Regions from separate parts of the Cupriavidus sp. DF5525 genome, predicted to be linked through region 1. Evidence: predicted binding sites of a transcription regulator. Region 1 holds the regulator's gene; each other region holds the start of a gene.
The links. Region 1 encodes FNR, which switches genes on or off when oxygen is low (the NO sensors DNR and NnrR bind a similar motif). Its sites were predicted from a motif close to TTGATNNNNATCAA; they were not measured.

Region 1 (7,205 bases):
CGGCCTACGCCGGCGTGCAGGACGCCATGATCCAGTGGTGGTACGGCCATAACGCGGTGGGCTTTTTCCTGACCACCAGCTTCCTCGGGATGATGTACTACTTCATTCCCAAGCAGGCCGAGCGCCCGATCTACTCCTACCGCCTGTCCATCGTCCACTTCTGGGCGCTGAACTTCACCTACATGTGGGCCGGTCCGCACCACCTGCAGTACACCGCGCTGCCGGACTGGGCGCAGTCGCTCGGCATGGTGTTTTCGCTGATCCTGCTGGCGCCCTCGTGGGGCGGCATGATCAACGGCATCATGACCCTGTCGGGCGCCTGGCACAAACTGCGCACCGACCCGATCCTGAAGTTCCTGGTGGTGGCGCTGTCGTTCTACGGCATGGCCACGTTCGAAGGCTCGATGATGTCGATCAAGACCGTCAACGCGCTGTCGCACTACACGGACTGGACCATCGGCCACGTGCACTCGGGCGCGCTGGGCTGGGTGGCGATGATCTCCATCGGTTCGCTGTATTACCTGATTCCGCGGCTCTTTGGCGAGAAGCAGATGTACAGCGTGCGCCTGATCGAGTGGCACTTCTGGATCGCGACCATCGGCGTGGTGCTCTACATCGCCTCGATGTGGATCGCCGGCGTGATGGAGGGCCTGATGTGGCGTGCCACCCAGCCTGACGGCACGCTGACCTACGCCTTCGTGGAAGCGGTCAAAGCCAAGTACCCGTTCTACCTGATCCGCCTGCTCGGTGGCGTCTGCTTCCTGTCCGGCATGCTGCTGATGGCGTACAACACGGTCAAGACCATCGTCGGCAAGCGTGCCGTGGATGCACCGATCCCGGCCAGCATTCCTGCCTCTGCCCACTGATCAATCCAGGATAGAAAGATGTCCGACAAACAAAGATTCTTTTCCCACGAAACGCTGGAGAAGAACATCGGCTGGCTGATCATCTGCACGATCCTCGTGGTCAGCATCGCGGGTCTGGTCCAGATCGTGCCGCTGTTCTTCCAGCACTCCACCACCGAGCCGGATCCGGGTATCACCCCGTATTCGCCGCTGCGGCTGATGGGCCGGGATATCTATATCCGCGAAGGCTGCGTCGGCTGCCACTCGCAGCAGGTGCGCACGCTGCAGGCCGAGACCGAGCGCTACGGCCACTTCTCCACCGCTGGCGAGTCGGTCTTCGACCATCCGTTCCTGTGGGGCTCCAAGCGTACCGGGCCTGACCTGGCGCGCGTCGGCGGCCGCTATTCGGATGACTGGCAACGCATCCACCTGCGCAATCCGCGCGATGTGGTGCCGGAATCGGTGATGCCGTCTTACCCGTGGCTCGAAAAGGCCGAGTTGCCCACCAACGATATCCAGGCGCGCATGCGCGCACTGGTCAAGCTGGGCGTCCCCTACAGCGAAGCCGGGATTGCAAAGGCACCGGACGAGCTCAAGGGCAAGACCGAGGAAGACGCGCTGGTGGCCTACCTGCAAGGGCTGGGCACCAACCGCCGCAACGTGCGCGTTGAAACCGCCGCTGCCCCGGCACCGGCCAAGGAGTAAGCCATGGCCATGATCACTGCCATTGCGACCGTCGTGTCGATGGTCGTCTTCCTGGGGATCTGCTGGTGGGCGTGGTCCGCCGGCCGGCAGTCCGCCAATCGGGAATCCGCCATGCTGCCGTTCGCACTGCCTGACGAAACCACGACAACATCGAGCCGGAACACCTAGCCATGAGCGATTTCTTTTCCGATTTCTGGAGTTACTACATTGCCGCGATCGCGCTCGTCGGCATCGTCTGGTGCGTCTGGCTGCTGTTCTCGCAACGCAAGATCACCAAGACCGCCGGCGCCACCGAGGACACCGGCCACGTCTGGGACGGCGACCTGCGCGAGCTGAACAACCCGCTGCCGCGCTGGTGGATGTGGATGTTCCTGCTGACCTGCATTTTCGGGCTGGCCTACCTGGTGCTCTACCCCGGCCTGGGTTCGTACGCCGGCGTGCTGAAGTCCTCGACGCAAGGCGAACTGGCCGCCCACCGCGCGGCGCAGGAGCAGATGCAGAAGGAGATCTATGCCAAGTACCTGAAGATGGACGTCAAGCAGGTGGCGGGCGACCCGCAGGCGCGCGAGATCGGCCAGCGCCTGTTCCTGAACTACTGCGCGCAATGCCATGGTTCCGATGCACGCGGCAGCCGCGGCTTCCCGAACCTGACCGACGGCGACTGGCTCTACGGCGGCGAGCCGGAAACGATCCAGCAGACCATCACGAAGGGCCGCAATGGCGTCATGCCTCCGTTTGCCGCGACCATCGACGCCAAGCTGGCAGGGGACGTAGCGCAGTACGTGCGTTCTCTGTCGGGCCTGTCGTCGGATCCGATTCGTGCCTCGCGTGGCGAGGGCACCTTCAAGTCGACCTGCGCGGCTTGCCACGGTGCCGGCGGCAAGGGCAACCAGGCACTGGGTGCGCCGAACCTGTCCGACAAGGTCTGGCTCTATGGCAGCTCGGAAGCCAGCATCGTCGACGCCATCCTGAAGGGGCATAACAACCACATGCCCGCGCATGAGGAAATCCTGACGCCCGAGCGCATCCGGATGCTGACCGCCTATGTCTGGGGGCTGTCCAATACCGGCGGAGGTGCCGGGCAATGACAGGCGACTCATGTGAGCGGGCGCTGGCCGCCCGCGGGAGACCACGCCCATGAACGCACCCGGGAGGCAAGAGATGGCCCGGGCGGCCGACCCACAGCGGTCGGCTGCTGTGCCTGGCGAATCCTCTGACGAAACACTGTATGAGGTCCGCCGCAAGATCTATCCGCGCTCGGTGACGGGCGCCTTTTCCAGCTGGCGGGTCTGGCTGGTGATCCTGACCCAGCTGGTCTACTACGGCACGCCCTGGCTGCAATGGAATGGCCGCCAGGCCGTGCTGTTCGACCTTGGGGCGCGCAAGTTCTACATCTTCGGGCTGGTGCTGTGGCCGCAGGACGTCATCTACCTGGCGGTGCTGCTGGTCATTTCGGCGCTGGCGCTGTTCCTGTTCACGGCGATCGCGGGGCGCCTCTTCTGCGGTTACGCCTGTCCGCAGACGGTCTACACCGAGATCTTCATGTGGATCGAGCGGCGGATCGAGGGCGATCGCATCGCACGCATTCGCCTGGACGGTGATCCCTGGAGCCTGCGCAAGCTGCGCCTGAAAGCGACCAAGCACTTCCTGTGGGTACTGATCGCGCTGTGGACCGGATTTACCTTCATCGGCTATTTCGCGCCGATCCGCGAGTTGGGCGGAGAGGTACTGGCGCTCTCGCTCGGGCCATGGCAGGCGTTCTGGATGCTGTTCTACGCGTTCGCCACCTGGGGCAACGCCGGCTTCATGCGCGAGCAGGTGTGCAAGTACATGTGCCCGTATGCGCGCTTCCAGAGCGTGATGGTGGACCGCGACACCTATGTCGTCACCTACGACGTTGGCCGCGGCGAGCCGCGCGGCAGTCGTTCGCGCAAGACCGACCACTACAAGGCGGGCCTGGGCGATTGCGTCAACTGCAGCATCTGCGTGCAGGTGTGCCCGACCGGGATCGATATCCGCGACGGCCTGCAGTACGAGTGCATCGGCTGCGGCGCCTGCATCGACGCCTGCAACCAGGTCATGGACAAGATGGACTATCCGCGCGGCCTGATCCGGTACACCTCGGAAGACGCGATGCGCAAGGGCCTGTCCGCGGCGGCGTCGCGCAAGCGGCTGCTGCGTCCGCGCGTGATCATCTATTCGGTGATCTGGATTGCGTTGATGGCGGGCTTCGTGGCCTCGATTGCGCTGCGCACGCCGCTGAAGGTGGACATCATCCGCGACCGCGGCGCGCTGGGCCGCGAAGTGGAAGGGCGCTGGATCGAGAACGTCTATCGGCTGCAGCTGATCAACACGACCGAAGGACCGATGCGCATCAGCGTGCGCGCCGACAGCGACGAGCTGAAGAACCTGACGGTTGAATACGACAAGCAGGCCGAAGCGCTGGCGCCGACCTCCAACCGGCTGTTGCCGATCCGCATCCGCGTTCCGATTGAGAACGCGGCGCAGGGTACGCACAAGATCAGCGTGACGGTCACGAGCGAAGGCACGGAGCGGGGGAGTGCCGAAATCCGGCAATCCACCAGTTTTATCGTGCCGCGCGATTTGTAAAGCTAGGATGGTGTGGCGCGGTTATGGATCCGCGCCGCACCGCTGCAGATAAGGGGGGCAAGATGAATCGGCAAGGCAATCCGTGGTGGAAGGAACCGTGGCCGTGGCTGTTGATGAGCGGCCCGCTGGTGGCGATGGTGGCGTGTGGCGTGACCATCTGGCTCGCGTCCTCGCATCCTGACCTGCCGGTGCAGGGGGCAACGCGGCATGGACTGGTGGTCGAGAAGGTCGGAGCCGCGCCGCGCAAGGCTGCCGCAGCGAGGCAACCATGAGGCTGCGCTGGCTGATGTGGGTACTGTGGCCCGGGTTCCTGATGGCGGGCTTTGCAACCGCGACGGTCTTTTCGGTCGTGGATCCGGGCGACCTGAAGTTCTTCGGCCACCCGGTCGACGCGTCACGCGAGTCGGTCTATACGATCGGCTTCCTGTTGGCGTGGGCGTTCTGCGCGCTGTCCAGCGGGCTCACGCTCTACACCATGCCGACCCGGCTCAGCGATACCGACGAACTTGAATGACGTTTGAAATTGCCATCGCCGGTGCGGCGATGGCAGTGCGATGCGCGCTCAGCAGGAGCGGCTGTAGAGTTGCTTGATGCCGGCGATGTCCACCAGCTTGACGTGGCGCTGGCGAATCTGGATCAGGCCCGCTTCGGCAAAGCGGGAGAACAGGCGGCTGACGGTTTCGAGCTTCAGGCCCAGGTAGCTGCCGATCTCTTCGCGGCTCATGCGCATGACGAATTCGGAGGCCGAATAACCGCGCGCCGACAGGCGCTCGGACAGGTTGATCAGGAAGGCGGCCAGCCGTTCCTCGGCGCGCATTGAGCCCAGCGTCACGAGCATCAGCTGGTCGTGCGTGATCTCCTTGCCCATCAGGCGCAGGAACTGGTGCTGCAGCGACGGCAGCCCGGCGGACAAGGTCTGCAGTTCGTTCATGCGCACCACGCAGACTTCGGTATCTTCCAGCGCCGTGGCATCCGATGCGTGCTGCATTTCACCCAGCCCGTCGAGGCCGACGATTTCGCCGGGGAGGTGGAAGCCGGTAATCTGCGAACGGCCGTCTTCGGTGGTGACGTGCGTCTTCAGCGTACCGAAGCGGATGGCATAGACAGCGGTGAGCGGATCGCCCATGCGGTACAGGGTCTCGCCTTTATGAACGCGAATGCGTTCCTGCACCAGCGTGTCCATCTTGGCAAGATCTTGCTGGGACATGCCTACCGGAAGGCACAGTTGCCCCATCGCGCATGTGGAGCAACGGGGCGACATCTCGGTAATGGGAATGGAGGTGAGCAATTGGAACCTGCAAGAATGGCTGCGAGGGCACGACCCCAACATTTTACCGTGCGATGTGATGCGGCAGGGAGTCAGAATTGACATTTGGTGTGCTTATTAGCGTTTTTCTGCTGGCCCTGCTTGGCGGGGTGCATTGTGCCGCCATGTGTGGCGGCCTTGCCCTCGCGGTGGAACAGCGGCGCGACGCCATCGCGACGGTGAACTTCGTGAAAAACCGGACCGCGTGGTTCGGTGAGTTGCTGGCAATGCACATCGGCAGGATCTCGACCTATATGCTGCTGGGTGCGTTGTTGGGCGCGGTCGGTGCCACCGCATGGAAGCAGGACTACCTGCCGGTGCAGCGCTGGCTGTTCGGTGCGGGCAGCGCCATGCTGCTGTGGTCGGGCTGGCGGCTGCTTCAGGGCAATGCGTTCACCCTGGCCTGGCTCGAGCGCTTGGCGGCATGCGCCACCGCTACGGTGGCTGGCCAGCTGGGCCGCCTGGCCGGCGGCATGCCGGCATTCGTGCGGGCCCGTGGCGGGCTGGCGCGGCGCTATGGGGTGGGGCTGGCCTGGGGCCTGGTGCCGTGCGGCATGGTCTATGGCGCGCTGACGCTGGCACTGCTGGCGGGCAACGCCGGCTCGGGGGCGCTGGTGATGGGCGTGTTCGGGCTGGGCACGCTGCCCAACCTGCTGGTGCTGTCCGGCCTGTCGGGCTACCTGCGCACGCTGTCCAGGCGGCGTGGCATACGCCTGGGGGCTGGGGTCGCGGTGATGGCGTTCGGCGGGCTGGGCATCGCCCGAGCGGTGCTGCTGCCACATTCCCTGGCCGGGCAGGGTTTCTGCCTGGTGTTCTGAGGCGCCGCCGCCGCATGGCGCAACGGATGATGGTTGCAGGCTGGGGCGGGAATGCCATACAATCGCCTGCATTGCGGTATCGCGCGGCGCGATGTGGCGAGCAGCGCCAGGCGGCCTTCATATCAGAAGGCGCGCTCAGGGGCTACGGGAAGCGGAAGGTTTTCGAGGCCCGGCCCGTCCCGCGGTCCATCCGGTTCAAAAGATCTGGCTCAAAAGTCCGGCTGGCACCGCGGTGTTGGAGATGCCGGCCTTGCTCCCGATATCCGTTTTTTCTTGCGTCCGAGGCGTTCAGTTCGCCGACAGCATCGTCCGTTGAGTGCGGGCGCGCGACGCAAGGGGTTCGCTGACCGGCCCAAGACGGCCTGCGAACGATCTCCTGCCGGACCGACCCGGCATTCGATGCAAAGAAAGGGAAGTGCACGGCTTGGATGCGGCAGGCATCCGGGTTAGCTGCGCAATGAGATGGCGATGGCATTCGGCATCGCTGTATCCAAAATCTCCGGTGCCCCGGATCCGTCCGGGAGCAGGTGCAAAGACAGGCTGCACACCATCAACATGAATACCCAAGAGGCGAAGATCGTCCTCGAGACGGCGCTGATCTGCGCGCAGGAGCCCTTGCGCGTCAATGATCTGCGACGGCTGTTTGACGATGACGTCGGTGCGGACACGATCCGCGTGCTGCTCGACGAGCTGCGCCAGGACTGGCGCCAGCGCGGTGTGGAACTGGTGGCCCTGGCGAGCGGTTGGCGTTTCCAGAGCCGCCCGGAAATGCGTGAATACCTTGATCGCCTCAATCCGGAAAAACCGCCAAAGTATTCGCGTGCGGTGATGGAAACGCTGGCGATCATTGCCTACCGGCAGCCGGTGACCCGCGGCGATATCGAAGAGATCCGCGGGGTGACCGTCAGCACGGAAGTGATC
Region 2 (7,205 bases), 1.1 Mb from region 1:
AACGCAAAGGCGGCGCCAGAAATCGTCGCGATTGACGCCGATGTTGATGAAGCCGTCCGATGCGGGGAACGCGCCGTATGGCACGCCGTGAAAATCGTTGGAGCCGGCGAACGCGGACAGGGCGGCGTCGGCAATCTGCACACGTGCCAGTGCCACCGAAACCATGGGAAGCGTGCATTCGATCAGGCCAAGGTCGAGGATTCGGCCCATGCCGTGACGCTCCTGATTGCGCAACGCCAGCAGAATCGCCCCATGCGCGGTCATGCCGGCGAGGATGTCGCCGAGCGCGAACCCGCACCAAACGGGATTGCCAGCATGGTCGCGTGTCAGACCGGTGGCACCGGTCATGGCTTCGGCCACGAGGGCGAGGCCGGCACGATCTGCAAATTCGCCAGCATCCTCCATCCCGAATCCCGAAATGCAGGCGATCACGAGCCGTGGATAGCGCTTATGCAGAGTCTCCGGATGAATGCCAAGTCGCTCCAGCGCTGCGGCGCGCATATTGGTGATGAGCACGTTTGCGGATTCCAGCAGGCAGTGCACGACCTTCAATCCTTCAGCGTTCTTCAGATCGAGCGCAATGCTTTGCTTGCCCCGGTTGAGTGCGCCGTAATGGGCCGAGACGGTGTGACCGTGCGCGTCCTCGCGCAGAGGAGCGCGCGATCGGGACAGTTCGCCGCCGGGGGGCTCCACCTTGATCACCTGTGCACCTTCTTCGGCGAGGAGTTGGCCGCAATACGGGCCAGCGATGAGATGCGTCAGCTCGATGACCTTGATGCCTTGCAGCGGCGGTGGCATGGATTTATCGTGGTTCATGTCTGGGACCTGGAAAGAAAGGGGTAAGGGCAGTTTCGTGGCTGCCCAGTTTGGTGTCGAGTTGGAAATCTTGGGGGGATTGGTAAGACGCGCTAACCGCCCGGAGCGCAGAGGCGGGGCTGCGGACGGCGGTCAAGCGAGAGCTGACGGCATTGCGCCGCCAGCCCGGTCAGAACTTGTGGCGCAAACCGATGACGGTGCCGAACTGGTTGGCCCCGCCCATGACCGTGCCGAAGCCAACGCTGCCCGCGCCGAGGCCGAGAGACGACCCGTTGCGGTTCTTCGTATAGCCAATCGTGAGGTAGGCGTCGGTGCGCTTTGAGAAAGCGTAGTCAGCCGATGCCACGAAAAGCCAGGGATCGGCGTTGGTACCTGCGAAGTCCTGGTAGTAAGCCCCGGCATTGAGCGTCAGCGACGCTACCGCCTGCCAACGCGCCCCGGCCCACCAGAGATTGGAGCGTTGGGTTGCCTGACCAACGGGTGCTCCTGGCAACAGTGCGCCGTCGTACGCCTTCGCCCAACGGTAGCCCGTATAGATCGTGACGCTTCCGACGGAGTAGGTTCCGGCAACGACCGCCCGCCGCGTGGTTGCGTCCGGCGTGGAGGTCGTGGTGCCGGTGTTGATTTCGTCATACGCCGTAGCGAGGCTAAAGCCTCCGGAAGAGTAGGTCAGATTGCCGCCGAACTCGCGTCCGATCTTTGCTTCCCCCGGGATTTCGCTCCCATTGACCCTGGTGCTGTCCGAACCAAAGCTGTACATCGCCGATGCCTTGAGACCGCCGAACTGACCAACATATTTGGCAGTGTTATCGGCGCGCGATGCCAGCGCGATGTCCTGCACAAGCAAGGAGTATCTCGGAGCGAGACCGATTGGGTCGATCTCCCCTGCGATATCGAAGAGTGGGTTGTTTTGCCTGCCCAGCAGAAATGTTCCCCACCGTCCCCGCAGGCCCACATATGCGCTCCGCCCGAAAAGTCGTCCCCCTTGCGCGGAGCGCGCAGTATCGGATTCGAAGCCACTTTCGAGGACAAACAGAGCCTTCAGGTTGCTGCCCAGGTCCTCAATGCCGCGCAGCCCCCAACGTGAGCCCGAGAGGTTACCTGGCGTCATGCGAACGACGTCATGTCCGCCATTGGGCTGATGGTTGGCGTACTCAATGCCAGCATCTACCACACCATATAGCGTAATGTTGGATTGACCGTAGGCAGCGGAAGAGCAGATCACTGCGGCGGATACGGCCGACAGCTTCAGTCGGGACATCATTCTTTCTCCTGTGTTTATGTGGCTTATCGTCTCGACGAGGAATATTTCATTCCGTTTTGATTCGGCATATGCGTTCTGCATGGCGACTCGGAGGCCCGTCGATGTCATCATCACGCCGCGGCATCAGGTGTCTGCGAGACACGTACACCGATGTGCCAGGCGTCAGCCTGCGAAAGTTCCTTCAGCCGGCGCAGTGGCTTCAACAGCAAGTGCCATGCCTGAGATTGATCAAGACAGAGTGGGAGGCTGCGATTCGGCCATGCGCAGCGTGGCTCCGGATGAAGGCGCGCTTGCGCTGCCTGCTGATGCGATGTCGAAGCGGTGTCTTTCCTGTGTTTATGAAAGACGGATTGTTGGTGTGGGCGACAGTAAGGCCGCAATGTCAGATTGGCTTATTCATGGCAAGCGCGCTTCCGTGTCGCCCTTGCACAGCGAACAAAAATGATCGCCTAAACGGTGGACGCCCCCGTCAGAGGTTTGACGGTTAGCGCAGCTTACAGGCTGGGCTAGAAAAGACGACGCGACAAAGGTTAGCCCTATCGCCAAGAATCAATAAAACGCAACTGACCCGAAACGCTGGATTGCGTTCGCGATTGGCGCCAATACCACCAGCTATGCTGGAGATCACCGCGAGTGATCCTTCGTAAAGGAATATCCGATGCGACTATCAATCTCTGGCCCGATGCTGCTGGCCTCGCTGATTGCCTTGCCCATTGCTGGAGCGAATGCGAAGGAGGAGGGGCGCCCTCCGCTAAGGCTTGTCGTGCCATACGCGGCCGGAGGCACGACTGACTACGTCGCCCGGCTTCTGCAGAAGCCGCTTGGCGAACTATTGAACCAGCCGGTCATCGTGGAAAACAAGCCTGGCGCGGCCGGGGCGATCGGTACGGACTACGTTGCGAAGGCTTCGGCTGATGGAAACACCATCCTGTTCGGCAACCAGGGACCGAACGCGATCGTTCCATCCCTGAGAAGAACGCCTTACGATGCGCTGCGGGACCTTCAACCGCTAACGACAATCGCCTTCATGCCATTGGTATTGATGGTATCGGCAGAGAAGGGTCCCAAAACGCTAAAGGCTTTTATGGAGCAAGCGCGTCAGCCGGATGCTAGCGTCAACTACGGTTCATCAGGGATTGGCTCGCTTGCGCACCTGACGGGAGTCGAGTTTTCCCGCCTCGGCAAGCTTGACATGACGCACATTCCTTATCAGGGCGGATCGCTGGTCGCCAGAGGCTTGCTTCAGGGAGACATCCAGTGCAGCTTCGTGAGCGCGATTGAATCTGTAGCACTGGTGCAATCGGGAAAGATGCGATTCCTCGGCGTAGCGGCACGCCAGCGCATGGCCTCGCTACCCGAGGTCCCGGCGATTGCCGAAGATTTGCCGAGATTTGAAAGCGTCTTGTGGTTTGCGGCGTTCGCGCCCAGAGGCACCAGCGACGTCGATGCGAGGCGGCTTCGCGGCGCCCTGGTCAAGGCGGTAGAGCGTCCGGAGTTCCGCAAGTACCTTGCGGACCATCACGCGGAAGCCAGGGCCAGTACACCGGAAGAACTGACGCAGCTTATCCGGAAGGACATGGCGCATTGGGGCGGCGTGGCCCGTACGGCCAAGATTCCCATGTAATGCCGGAGGAGGTCGAATCCTTTCCGGAGTTATTTCCCGACGCAACGGACGCTGACGTAAATCGAAGCAATCTACACTTCACGGCTACCGACGTGGGCGGACGAACGCATATCCGACCCGATCTGCGGCAACCTGGCCGTCAATATGCTGCTGGGCCCCGCGGGGCTGCCTGCCGACATCGTCAACAGCCTCGCCACGCTGGTGCGGCAGTCGGTCACGGAATCGGAGGCCGTCAGGAATGTGCGGGAGCAGCTTGGCAGCCAAGACACGCCATTGACCGGCGAAGCCCTGCAGCGCTTCATCGCGCGCACGGGGTCGATCTATCAGGCCATGATCAGGACGGTAGGGCTCAAAATGGAATGATGGCCGCGCTGAAACCGGGCGCGCTCATGGCGCGTACCGGTCCACGGCAAAAGTTCTGGGCCGAGGCCCGGCAGTGCCGCGAAACGACCGACGTTCAGTGCATGGACGCGTTCGCTTCGCTGTCGATCTGCTTGCGCAAGGTTGCAAAGCGCTTCTCCACATTGGCGCCAAATAGGGGATCGGCACTGGCCCAATCGATCGCGGCGACCTCCGCCCAGTCCGCTTCGGTCAGGAACCGGGCGGCACGCGGCATGACCTGTTTCTCCTCGGTGGACAGATGGTTACGGTAGTACACCAGGTACATGGCCGCGGCCGCTTCCAGTGCCGTTCGCGAAGTGACCACTTCGCTCTGGGCTTCGCGCAGGCGATTGAGCAATTCCGCGCCGACCGTGGCGATCACGCGATGTTCCTGCAGTAACCGGCTGATGATGATCCGTGTGCCGGGATCCCGTTCCACGAGCAGCGCGTAGGCAACATCCTCGCGGGGATGGTGCACGCAATCGCCATAGTTGCGCATGTAATGGATGATCGTGGCCATCAGGCCGTAGTCTGGCTGCTCGCCCTGATGGAAAGTGCTGACCTGCTGTTCTAGCAGGTCGAGCAGTGAGGCGAAATGGACATGGTCGGTATGCCAGGCGGCAAGCGGTGACGGGCTGGGGGAGGAAAGCGCGTCGGAAGGTGAAGTCGGCAGCGAGGTGACGAGCGGGGTGGCCATGGCGCCCTCCTGGGAAGCTGGGCAAGCAGATCGTTGAGTCCGATGCGAATTGGGACTCGCGGGGCTCTCATTGACACAGTAGTTGCCCTGCACGATTTGCGTCTGACGCAGATCAAAGCGGCGCCACCTTTCAGGATCATGTGCAGCGGGCCGCGTGCAGCCTTTCCCGGCCTATCTCAGTCCGCATCGCCGTGACGGTGTCTTTGTCCGTCTCAGGCAGGTCGTGGCTCGGATAGCGGGTGATGCGCGCCTGGGTCGGGGCGCGCCGGCGGCGGGCGAGGGCGAGCGGGTTGCCGGCCAGGTAGCCCGCCTCGGTCACCCAGGCGAACAGGGCGTTCAGGATCCGCAACGCAGCGTGCCTCCGTTGCCCGCATGTACCCAGGGTGCTACCGGTGATTCATGAGCGGTGGGGTTCGAACAGCGCGTTCAGGATCACCATGGCCTGGCGCACGCTACCGGGCGATAGCGGCCCGGCAAACGGGCGCCAGTCAGGATGGCTGGGAGACGACGGCCGCTCCCCGCTACAAGATCCTCCACGCCAGCGAGGCTTGTCACACAAAGTGCGGAAGACCCAATTTACATCGCCGCTCCGTGGCGACCAAAGACAGACGGCAAAGCCCACTCATCGCTCTGAACGTACCGCTCAGAGCGATGACACACTTATAGGTTACGCTGGATCGAAACAATAGGTACAAATCTTGTTGCCATCGGGGTCCCGCACATATGCCGCGTATGAGGTGGGGGTGAAGTTCCGGGGACCTGGCGCACCTTCATCCCGGGCGCCCAGGCTGATTGCGGCTTCATGGAAGGCATGGACCGCTGAGCGATTGGGGGCGGAAAAGCTAATGGTCCCACCGTTGGCATACGTGGATGGCAGGCCGTTCCCCGGCTTGGTGACCATGAATTCCGGGCTGTCTACACCCCATAGCGAGGCCGTGTCCAGATTCATGACGCGGCTGATGCCAAGTGCACCGAGAACGCCATCATAGAATGCGCGAGCACGCTCCAGGTCGTTGGTGCCTACAACAATATGGGAAAAGATTGCCATGTTCAAACTCCTTTGTGGGTAGAAAAAGAGTGGACACAATGCGCTATCAAGCATCAGTTGCCGCGCATTGGTCGGGTGTCGCTAAGCCGGCATCAACGTGTCCCGAACTTGAGCATTCCAACTAGCAGCGCTGGTCAACAACGGGCGGCGGCATCCATTCAGGATGCTTCCATGGAAACGTACGTGATCCTCGATGAATGAAGCGATGAAGTAATAGCCATGGTCGTAGCCTTCATGTCGCCGGAGAATGAGTAACTGACCAATAGCGGCACAAGCCTCTGCAAACGCGTCGGGGAGAAGTTGTTCGTGGAGAAATTGATCCGATAGTCCTTGATCAATCAGGATTCCGTCCACGAAGGGAGGGTGAATCTGCTTCAGCATCAGCGAGGTGGCATCATGATCCGCCCAAACGCTTTTGGTATCGCCGAGGTAGCCGGTGAAAGCCTTCTGGCCCCACGGGCAGCGCGAGGGCGCGGCGATCGGCGCAAACGCGGACACCGAACAGAAACGCTGCGGATGGCGCTGTGCCAGCACCAGCGCGCCGTGCCCGCCCATGGAATGCCCGAAGATGCCGACGCGGCTGGCATCGCCAGGCAGCGCAGTGGTGACCAGCCCGAACAACTCCTCCGCAACGTAGCTCTCCATGCGCCAGTGGTTGCTCCAAGGCGCCTCGGTGGCGTCGAGGTAGAAGCCGGCACCCACGCCGAAGTCCCAAGCATCGGCCTCACCCGGCACACCCGCGCCGCGCGGGCTGGTGTCGGGCGCCACCAGCATCAGCCCGTGCTCGGCGGCAAAGCGCTGCGCGCCGGCCTTGATCATGACAGTCTCTTCGGTGCAGGTCAGCCCGGCCAGGTAGAACAGCACCGGCACCTTGGCGCCGCCCTGCGCCTGCGGCGGCAGAAACACCGAGAATTTCATCGGCAAGCCGATGATGGCGGAGTCATGCCGGTAGAAGCGCTGCACACCGCCGTGGCAGCCGTGTTGCGAGATCAGTTCCATGGCGAGCGCCTCAGTACAGCACCACCGAGCGGATCGACTCGCCGCGCTTCATCAGGTCGAAGCCTTCGTTGATGCGCTCCAGCGGCAGCGTGTGCGTGATCAAGTCGTCGATATTGAGCTTGCCCTCCATGTACCAGTCGACGATCTTCGGCACGTCGGTGCGGCCGCGCGCGCCACCGAAGGCCGAGCCTTTCCACTCGCGGCCCGTTACCAGCTGGAACGGGCGCGTCGAGATCTCGGCGCCGGCCTCGGCCACGCCGATGATGATCGACTTGCCCCAGCCCTTGTGGCAGCACTCCAGCGCCTGGCGCATGACCTGCGTGTTGCCGATGCATTCGAATGAGTAGTCCGCGCCGCCGTCGGTCAGCTGGATGAT
Region 3 (7,205 bases), on a different replicon from region 1:
CGTGGCCGCGGGCATGGATGCGCTGCATCAGTCCGCGTATGGCGGGATGCTCGGGCTCGTAGTCGGCATCCTTGCTGGGGTCGGTGCGGCCGCAGATGAAGTAGAAGGCGCTGACCAGTCCATGGCGCTCGGAAACATCCATGAGCCAGTCGAAGGTATTGACCCGATCGGTCGGATGCAGCGCGGTCCGCGTCTTCATCCGGATGGCCGGGGCCTGCAGCACGCTTCTCACGTCCCGGCGTACCAGTATGTCGCCGGCCATGCGGCGGACCATTCTCGCCGCGGAGCCAAAACCATAGCGACTGGGCACATCCACGTCATGCGACACCTTCATGCTGGCCCGCAGTTGCGTGAGCTGCAGCTCGGGCCACTGCCGCCGGATCACCTGGCCAAGGATATGCAGCCACTCATCCACTACCGGCCGCTCCAGATAGCCATGCTTGTGGGCATGCGAGGCGCTGGCCGGAAAGCGATTGTAGTTGTCAAGATCGGTGCGGCCGACCTCCTCCTGACGCGACAGCATCCAGTAGCTCAGGCCGAGGATGTCATAGTGGATCCGGTAGCCGGTCGGGGTTGCCTCGATCAGCGGCGACGGTGCGCGCGCGAGGCCTGGCGCCGGCAAGGGCCCGCGCAGGACCGGCTGCCAGCCCTCGGCAAGCGCATCCCAGGTGGTGAAGGTGAGTGCCGAGTCGGCGCGCCTGAAGGTGCCGGGGTCTGCGGCAATCTCAATCGATCCCTGGCCGGAACCGGCAAGGCTCAGGCGGACAAAGCCCGCATCAGTCCCTTGCAGCTGAAAGCCATGGCCGAACCGCTCCGCGAGAATCCGCTGTAGCCAGGAGAGGGTTTCCTGAGTCATATGCCTCATTCAGAGAATTCCAGAGTGAATACGCGGTTGGGAAAATTATCCGGACTCGGTACTGCGCTCGCAATGGCGTTGGGTGCGACGCCGAACGCAAAGCGAATACGTTGAGCTGCCGAACAGCTGTCTTGAGGCCGCTACGGTGCCGCGTCGGAGTGTGGGCCGGGCCACGCTATGGACTTTCCAATTGCGGCAGACTTTGATTAGATGTAGTCGGTTGGATTGAAGAAGTACGCAGCCGATGACGGCAGAGTGTTTCAGCATCCGGCCGTGACCATTGCCTTGTGCGCCGACAAGCGGTCGCGCCACGGAGCCGTTCTTGACGAGCCCACATTGCCCTGATGACCCACCAGACCCCCGGGAGAGTCCAACTGGACGAAGCCTGCCGATGACATCTGCGCCAGCATCCAACGATCGGGCCCATCCATGAAACACGTCTGGATTCTCAATCACTATGCCAAGGAACCCAACAGCGGCACAGGCGGCACGAGACACTTCCATCTCGCGGAGCACCTGGGCTCGTCTGGCTGGCAGGCGACCGTCATCGCGGCCAACGCCAACTCAGTCGGCAGCGAAGAGCGGCCGCTGGCGGCAGGTGAGTTGTCGCGCCTTGACCGTATTCGCGATGTGCCCTTCCTCTGGGTGCGCACGCCGATATACCAGGGCAATGGCGCCGGCCGCATCCTGAACATGCTGGCCTACAGCTGGCGCGCATTGCGTCGGCGGACCACGCGCGGCCTGGCGCGCCCGGACGTGGTGATCGGTTCCAGCGTGCATCCCTTGGCCGCGGCGGCGGGCGCCCTGCTGGCGCGCCGCTTCAAGGTCCCATTCGTGTTCGAGGTGCGCGACCTGTGGCCGCAGACACTGGTGGACATGGGCCGCCTGCGTGAAGGGGAATTCCTGACCTGGGCGCTGCGCAAGCTGGAGGCGTGGCTGTACCGGCGCGCCGATCGCATCGTCGTGCTGCTGCCGCACGCGTGGGAGTACATCACGCCGCTCGGCATCCCGAAGGAGCGCATCACCTGGATACCCAATGGCGTGGACCTGTCGCTGTTCCCGCCGCCACCGGCGCGCACCGGGGAGCCGTCCGGGCGTTTCACGCTGATGTATTTCGGCGCCCACGGGCAGGCCAACGGCCTGGACAACGTGCTGCAGGCGATGAAGCTGGTGCAACAGCGGCCGGAGGGGCGGCACATCACCCTGCGCATGGTGGGGGATGGCCAGCTGAAGTCTGCGCTGATGGCGCAGGCGCGGGAGCTCGGCCTGAGCAATGTCAGCTTTGAGCCGCCGGTGCCGAAATGCCGCATCCCGGCCGTGGCGATGGAGGCGGATGCCTTTGTCATCGCCGTGCGCGACCTGCCTCAGCTGTACCGGTACGGCATCAGCATGAACAAGCTGTTCGACTACCTGGCTGCGGAACGCCCAATCGTCATCGCCTCCAATGCCGCCAACAATCCGGTGGCCGACTCGGCGGCGGGACTGACGGTGGGCGCGGAGCAGCCCGAGGCACTGGCCGACGCCATCATCAGCATCGCCGCAGCGCCGCTCGAGGCCCGCGAGCGCATGGGGCGCGCTGGGCGGGAGTACGTCGAACGCAACCACAGCTTCCAGTACCTGGCGCAGCGCCTGGCTGCCGTGCTGGACGAAGCATGTGGAGCCAGGTCAACCTAGTGTCTCGCGCCGCCCCGGCGGACGAGAGGGCCGCGCATGGATTAAAGTAGCGCAACCGAACCTGGATCTCCGGCATCCGCCGGAGATTTTTTTATCCCAGTTCCCCAGGAGCCAGCCATGAATGGTCCACAGAAATCACCGCCCACCATTGCCGAGGGTTGGCAGACGCCGCCGGACCGCACTAGCGTGACCGACGACGCGCGCGTCGATGACATCATTCCACTGCCCCCGCCTGAACACCTGATCCGTTTCTTCCCCATCCGGAACACGCCTGTCGAATCCCTGGTCACCCAGACGCGCCAGCGCATCGCGCGCATGCAGCACGGCAAGGACGACCGGCTGCTTGTGATCATGGGACCTTGCTCGATCCACGACCCGCAAGCTGCACTCGAGTACGCGCGGCGCTTGATGGCGCAGCGGCAGCGCTACGCCGAGTCGCTGGAGATCGTGATGCGTGTGTACTTCGAGAAGCCCCGTACCACCGTGGGCTGGAAAGGGCTGATCAACGACCCCTATCTGGATGAGAGCTTCCGCATCGACGAGGGCCTGCGCATTGCGCGCAGCCTGCTCGTCGACATCAACCGCCTCGGCTTGCCGGCGGCCGGCGAGTTCCTGGACGTGATCTCGCCGCAGTACATCGGCGACCTGATCTGCTGGGGCGCGATTGGTGCCCGCACCACCGAGAGCCAGGTGCACCGCGAGCTGGCTTCTGGCATTTCGGCGCCGATCGGCTTCAAGAATGGCACTGACGGGAATATCAAGATCGCCATCGACGCCATTCAGGCCGCCTCGCGTCCGCACCACTTCCTGGGGGTGCACAAGAACGGGCAGGTGGCGACGGTACACACCAAGGGCAACCCGGACTGCCATGTCATTCTCCGCGGGGGCAAGGCCCCGAACTACGATGCGGATTCCGTGGCGGCCGCCTGCCGGGAACTGGAAGCGGCCGGGCTCGGCAACTCGCTGATGGTGGATTTCAGCCACGCCAACAGCAGCAAGCAGCACCAGCGGCAGATCGATGTCGCGCGCGACGTTGCGCAACAGATAGGCAGCGGCAATCGAGCCATCTTCGGGGTCATGGTCGAGAGCAATCTGCTCCCCGGCGCGCAGAAGTTCACCCCGGGCGAGCACAATCCGTCTGCATTGACCTACGGACAGAGCATCACCGATGCCTGCATCGGGTGGGACGATTCGGTGGCAGTGCTGGACATGCTTAGCGAGGCGGTCAATGTACGCCGCGGGCTCTATTCGAAGCCGTAGCAACGACGATGATCGACAGCCGGCCAGTTCACCGCCGGCGCAAGCGCAGGGCGCTTCAGTGCGCGTCGTAGGCGAGCACGGCGGGTGGGGCCGCAGGCAGTAGCTGTTCGAACCAGTCCGCCGTCAGGCTGGCGATGCTCGCCAGCGCCGGGCGGTCTTCGAAGCTGCGGCCGTTGGTCGGGATCAGCCGCAACTGCCGCGGGCCGCGCATCTGCCCGAAAGCCAGGTCGTTGACGCGGATGCTCTCCGGGTCGCCGCTGGCGCACATCAGCAAGACCGGTGTTTCAAGCTCTCGCAGGGCTGCGTCGCCGGACAGGTCCGCGCGCCCCGCGACAAAGGCCATGGCCGCGAGCCGGTCCGGGTTGACCGCGGCTTCGCGGGCCGCTGCCGCGGCGGCGCTGCCGGTACTGAGCAAGCCCGCCGGCAAGCTGGCAAAGGGCGTGCGTGCGCGCAGGAAGTCCAGCGTCTGGCGCAGCCGCGCCGCCAGGTCGTCCAGCTCGGAAGCCGCGGCGTCGTCGACGCGGCTGTCCGGGCGCAGGTCGACCAGCATGGTGGCGAAGCCCCTGGCCCGCAGCTTGCGCGCCAGGTAGTGGCTGCGCGCGGCGCGGCGCTGCGCCCCGCCCGCATAGACCATCAGCACGACGCCCAGCGGATCGGGGCCGGATTCGAGCATGGCCGGCAGCCAGCCGCTGCCATACGGGACCTGCACGGCCGCGCTGAGCGATGGCAAGCCGGCGCCCGCCCGTTGCCCGGCGCCCGGGCCGGCCTGGGCGGGCGTCCTGGCCAGCAGTTGCCTGACCCGGTCGTCGCTCACCAGCTGGAACTCCCGATAGTAGTGCGCGAGGCTGGCGATGCGCTCCGGCGTGTCCAGGCAGACAACTTCGTCGGCCAGCGCGCGGATCCGTTCCAGCCCGGCCCTGGCGGCCACCGGCAGCGCGCAGACGATGCGCGCCGGATAGCGCTTGCGCAGGCGTGCCAGCGCGGCATACATGGTGGCGCCGCTGACCAGCCCGTCGTCGACCACGATCACCACGCGAGCGTGCGGGTCGCAGTGCTGCCGCAGCGGCGTATAGACCGCTCGCTGGCGGCGCAGCTCGTCGAACAGGGCGTCGCGCCGCTCGTCCGCTTCGCCGCAGGAATCGCCTTCGCCGGTGCGCCAGGTTGCGCCGGCATCGTCCAGGGCCACGCCGGGTGCGATTCTGCGCGCCATCGCCAGGTCAAAGTCGGCACCCAGCGTATCGGCGACGATGCGCCCGACCGGCACCCCGCCGCGCGGTATCGCCAGCACCAGGGCGCCGGTGCCCCGGTAGGCGCGCAAGGCCCCGGCCAGCTCCGTGCCGGCATGCTCGCGGGTCTGGAAACGCGTCTGGTAACGGCTCATGGAAATCAGCGAAGAAGGTGGCGGAGGGAGAGGCCGCAGCCAGGCCAGACGGGCCGGGCCAGGAAATACGCAGTGATATACGGTCGGAGCCGGGCAGGCGGTCCCGGCTTGCCGTCAGCCTTCGGTCTCGCTGCGGATCAGCAGCACTGGCTTGCTGGCCCTGGCAAGTACGCCTTCGGACACGCTGCCCATCAGCAGGCGCCTGACGCCGCGCCGGCCGTGGGTGCCCATGACGATCAGGTCGGCATTCCAGGCATCGGCTTCGGTGACGATGGTCGCCGAGATCCGCCCCGGCGCCACCGGCTTCTCGTCCAGTTGCGTGATGCTGCGGATACCGGCCTCGCCCAGGCGGGCCGTGGCGGCCTCCAACGCCTTGCGGCCATGGGCGATGAGGTTTTCGACCAGCTCGCGCGGGTCGAAATAACTGGCCTCGAAGTAGACATCGGAATCGTCCACCACGTACAGCACCTTGACTTCGGCACCCGTGGCCCGGGCGATGATGACGGCCTGGCTCAGGGCCAGGTCGGACGAGCGGCTGCCGTCCACGGCGAGCAGGATGCGCTGGTACATGGTGTGTCTCCTGAGGGGGCAACTGGCGACGAATTTCTGTTGCGATTCGTTGCAGTTAGCGTAGCCGGTGGCAGCGATATGGGCTTGACGCGGATCAACCCGGCGCAGGCAAATCGTGCTGGGTTTCTTCGCGAACCGTTGCCGGGGGTCTGGAAGTGGCGGCGGCGGACCCTGATGCGCGCCTTGGTGCTGCAGCCCGCACTGATCACCCGCCAGGGCAGGGCTGCACGTGCGGGGCAGAACGTCGCCACCTGCGCGCCGGTCGAACTGGCAGGGACGTTGCCGGGTGGCGTTGCCGTTGCGCAGGCGCGCGTCCCCAGGCATCGTTGACGCGGCGCAAATCCATGCCGGCCGGCCGTGTCACGATGGACTCACCTGCAAGTGCCGGGCGGCAATCGCCAGAGCAAGGAGGCATCATGGGCAGCAACAGGTACGACCCGTTCTCCATCGAACCCATCGGCGACATGCTCCAGGGAGTGCTGCGCACGCTGCGCGGCGCGGCCGAAGGCGGTGGGGGCATCAAGGTGGACGTCAGCGAGACCGAGCGGGACTATACGGTGACGGCGGAGATCCCCGGGGCGAGGAAGGAGGATATCGAGGTGTCGGTGGAGCGGGGGACGGTGGTGATTTCCGCCAGGGTCGAGCGCTCCAGCGAAGAGAAGGAGGGCGAGCGCGTGATCCGCCGCGAACGCTACCGCGGCACGATGCGGCGCGCCTTTGCGCTGGATACCGACGTCGACGAGGACAAGGTCGACGCGGTCTATGAAAACGGCGTGCTGCGCCTGGTGCTGCCCAAGAAGCAAGCCACGCCACAGAAGACCATCAACGTCCGCTAGCGGACCGCCACGCACAGGATCACGCCATGCCCATGCACTTCCGGACCATCCTGGTCGACCTGCGGGAAGACCATGCCCGCGCCGCCCGCATCGAGGCCGCCGCGCGACTGGCCGCGCAAAGCGGCGGCAGTGTCGTAGGGCTGACTGCGACCGGCACGCAGCTCGAACCATTCCGTGGCGCCGGCGCGGAAGCCGGCAGCTACGCCGCGCTCGCGGCCGGCCATTTGCAGCGCCTGGCCGCAGAGCATGAGGCCGTCTTGCTGGAGGGAACGCGCCAGGTATCGGCTGCTGTCACGACCCGGCATTTCGTGGTCGAGGCGGAAGCCGGATGGGCGCTTGCCGATGAAGGCCGCTATGCCGACCTGATCCTGCCCGGTCCGCCCGGCGGCGACGCGGGCATTCCGGCGCCGATGGCGGGCACCGCGGAATACGCGCTGCTGCATGCGGGCCGGCCGGTGCTGCTGATTCCCGGTCGTGCCTGCCCGGTGCTGCCGGGCCGCGTTGCCATCGCCTGGAACGGCGGGCGCGAGGCCGCCAGGGCGGTGGCTGATGCACTGCCCTGGCTGGCCAGTGCCACTGGCGTGTCGATCATAGTGGTCGAAGGCGGCGCGGATGGGCCGGACCGGGC

Region 2: the regulator FNR is predicted to act here: its motif matches at 4,885-4,898, upstream of ABNX08_RS09180 (hemerythrin domain-containing protein).
Region 3: the regulator FNR is predicted to act here: its motif matches at 5,826-5,839, upstream of ABNX08_RS26960 (universal stress protein).

What each region holds. Positions count from the first base shown of each region.
Region 1 covers NZ_CP168265.1:3,011,471-3,018,675, reverse strand. The annotation lists gene ccoN (cytochrome-c oxidase, cbb3-type subunit I) at 1-866, shown strand, start outside; gene ccoO (cytochrome-c oxidase, cbb3-type subunit II) at 885-1,550, shown strand; gene ABNX08_RS14040 (cytochrome oxidase) at 1,554-1,718, shown strand; gene ccoP (cytochrome-c oxidase, cbb3-type subunit III) at 1,721-2,638, shown strand; gene ccoG (cytochrome c oxidase accessory protein CcoG) at 2,712-4,160, shown strand; gene ABNX08_RS14025 (FixH family protein) at 4,223-4,432, shown strand; gene ABNX08_RS14020 (hypothetical protein) at 4,429-4,674, shown strand; gene fnr (fumarate/nitrate reduction transcriptional regulator Fnr) at 4,723-5,448, opposite strand; gene ABNX08_RS14010 (sulfite exporter TauE/SafE family protein) at 5,526-6,284, shown strand; gene scpB (SMC-Scp complex subunit ScpB) at 6,840-7,205, shown strand, end outside.
Region 2 covers NZ_CP168265.1:1,931,660-1,938,864, forward strand. The annotation lists gene ABNX08_RS09155 (CoA transferase) at 1-816, opposite strand, end outside; gene ABNX08_RS09160 (porin) at 986-2,080, opposite strand; gene ABNX08_RS09165 (hypothetical protein) at 2,295-2,525, shown strand; gene ABNX08_RS09170 (tripartite tricarboxylate transporter substrate binding protein) at 2,739-3,704, shown strand; gene ABNX08_RS09175 (hypothetical protein) at 3,849-4,067, shown strand; gene ABNX08_RS09180 (hemerythrin domain-containing protein) at 4,162-4,782, opposite strand; partial or broken gene ABNX08_RS09185 (hypothetical protein) at 4,925-5,305, opposite strand; gene ABNX08_RS09190 (VOC family protein) at 5,450-5,830, opposite strand; partial or broken gene fghA (S-formylglutathione hydrolase) at 5,990-6,829, opposite strand; gene ABNX08_RS09200 (S-(hydroxymethyl)glutathione dehydrogenase/class III alcohol dehydrogenase) at 6,840-7,205, opposite strand, start outside.
Region 3 covers NZ_CP168266.1:1,247,331-1,254,535, reverse strand. The annotation lists gene ABNX08_RS26980 (polysaccharide deacetylase family protein) at 1-865, opposite strand, end outside; gene ABNX08_RS26975 (glycosyltransferase family 4 protein) at 1,286-2,530, shown strand; gene ABNX08_RS26970 (3-deoxy-7-phosphoheptulonate synthase) at 2,648-3,790, shown strand; gene ABNX08_RS26965 (phosphoribosyltransferase family protein) at 3,846-5,171, opposite strand; gene ABNX08_RS26960 (universal stress protein) at 5,286-5,741, opposite strand; gene ABNX08_RS26955 (hypothetical protein) at 5,916-6,071, shown strand; gene ABNX08_RS26950 (Hsp20/alpha crystallin family protein) at 6,158-6,577, shown strand; gene ABNX08_RS26945 (universal stress protein) at 6,604-7,205, shown strand, end outside.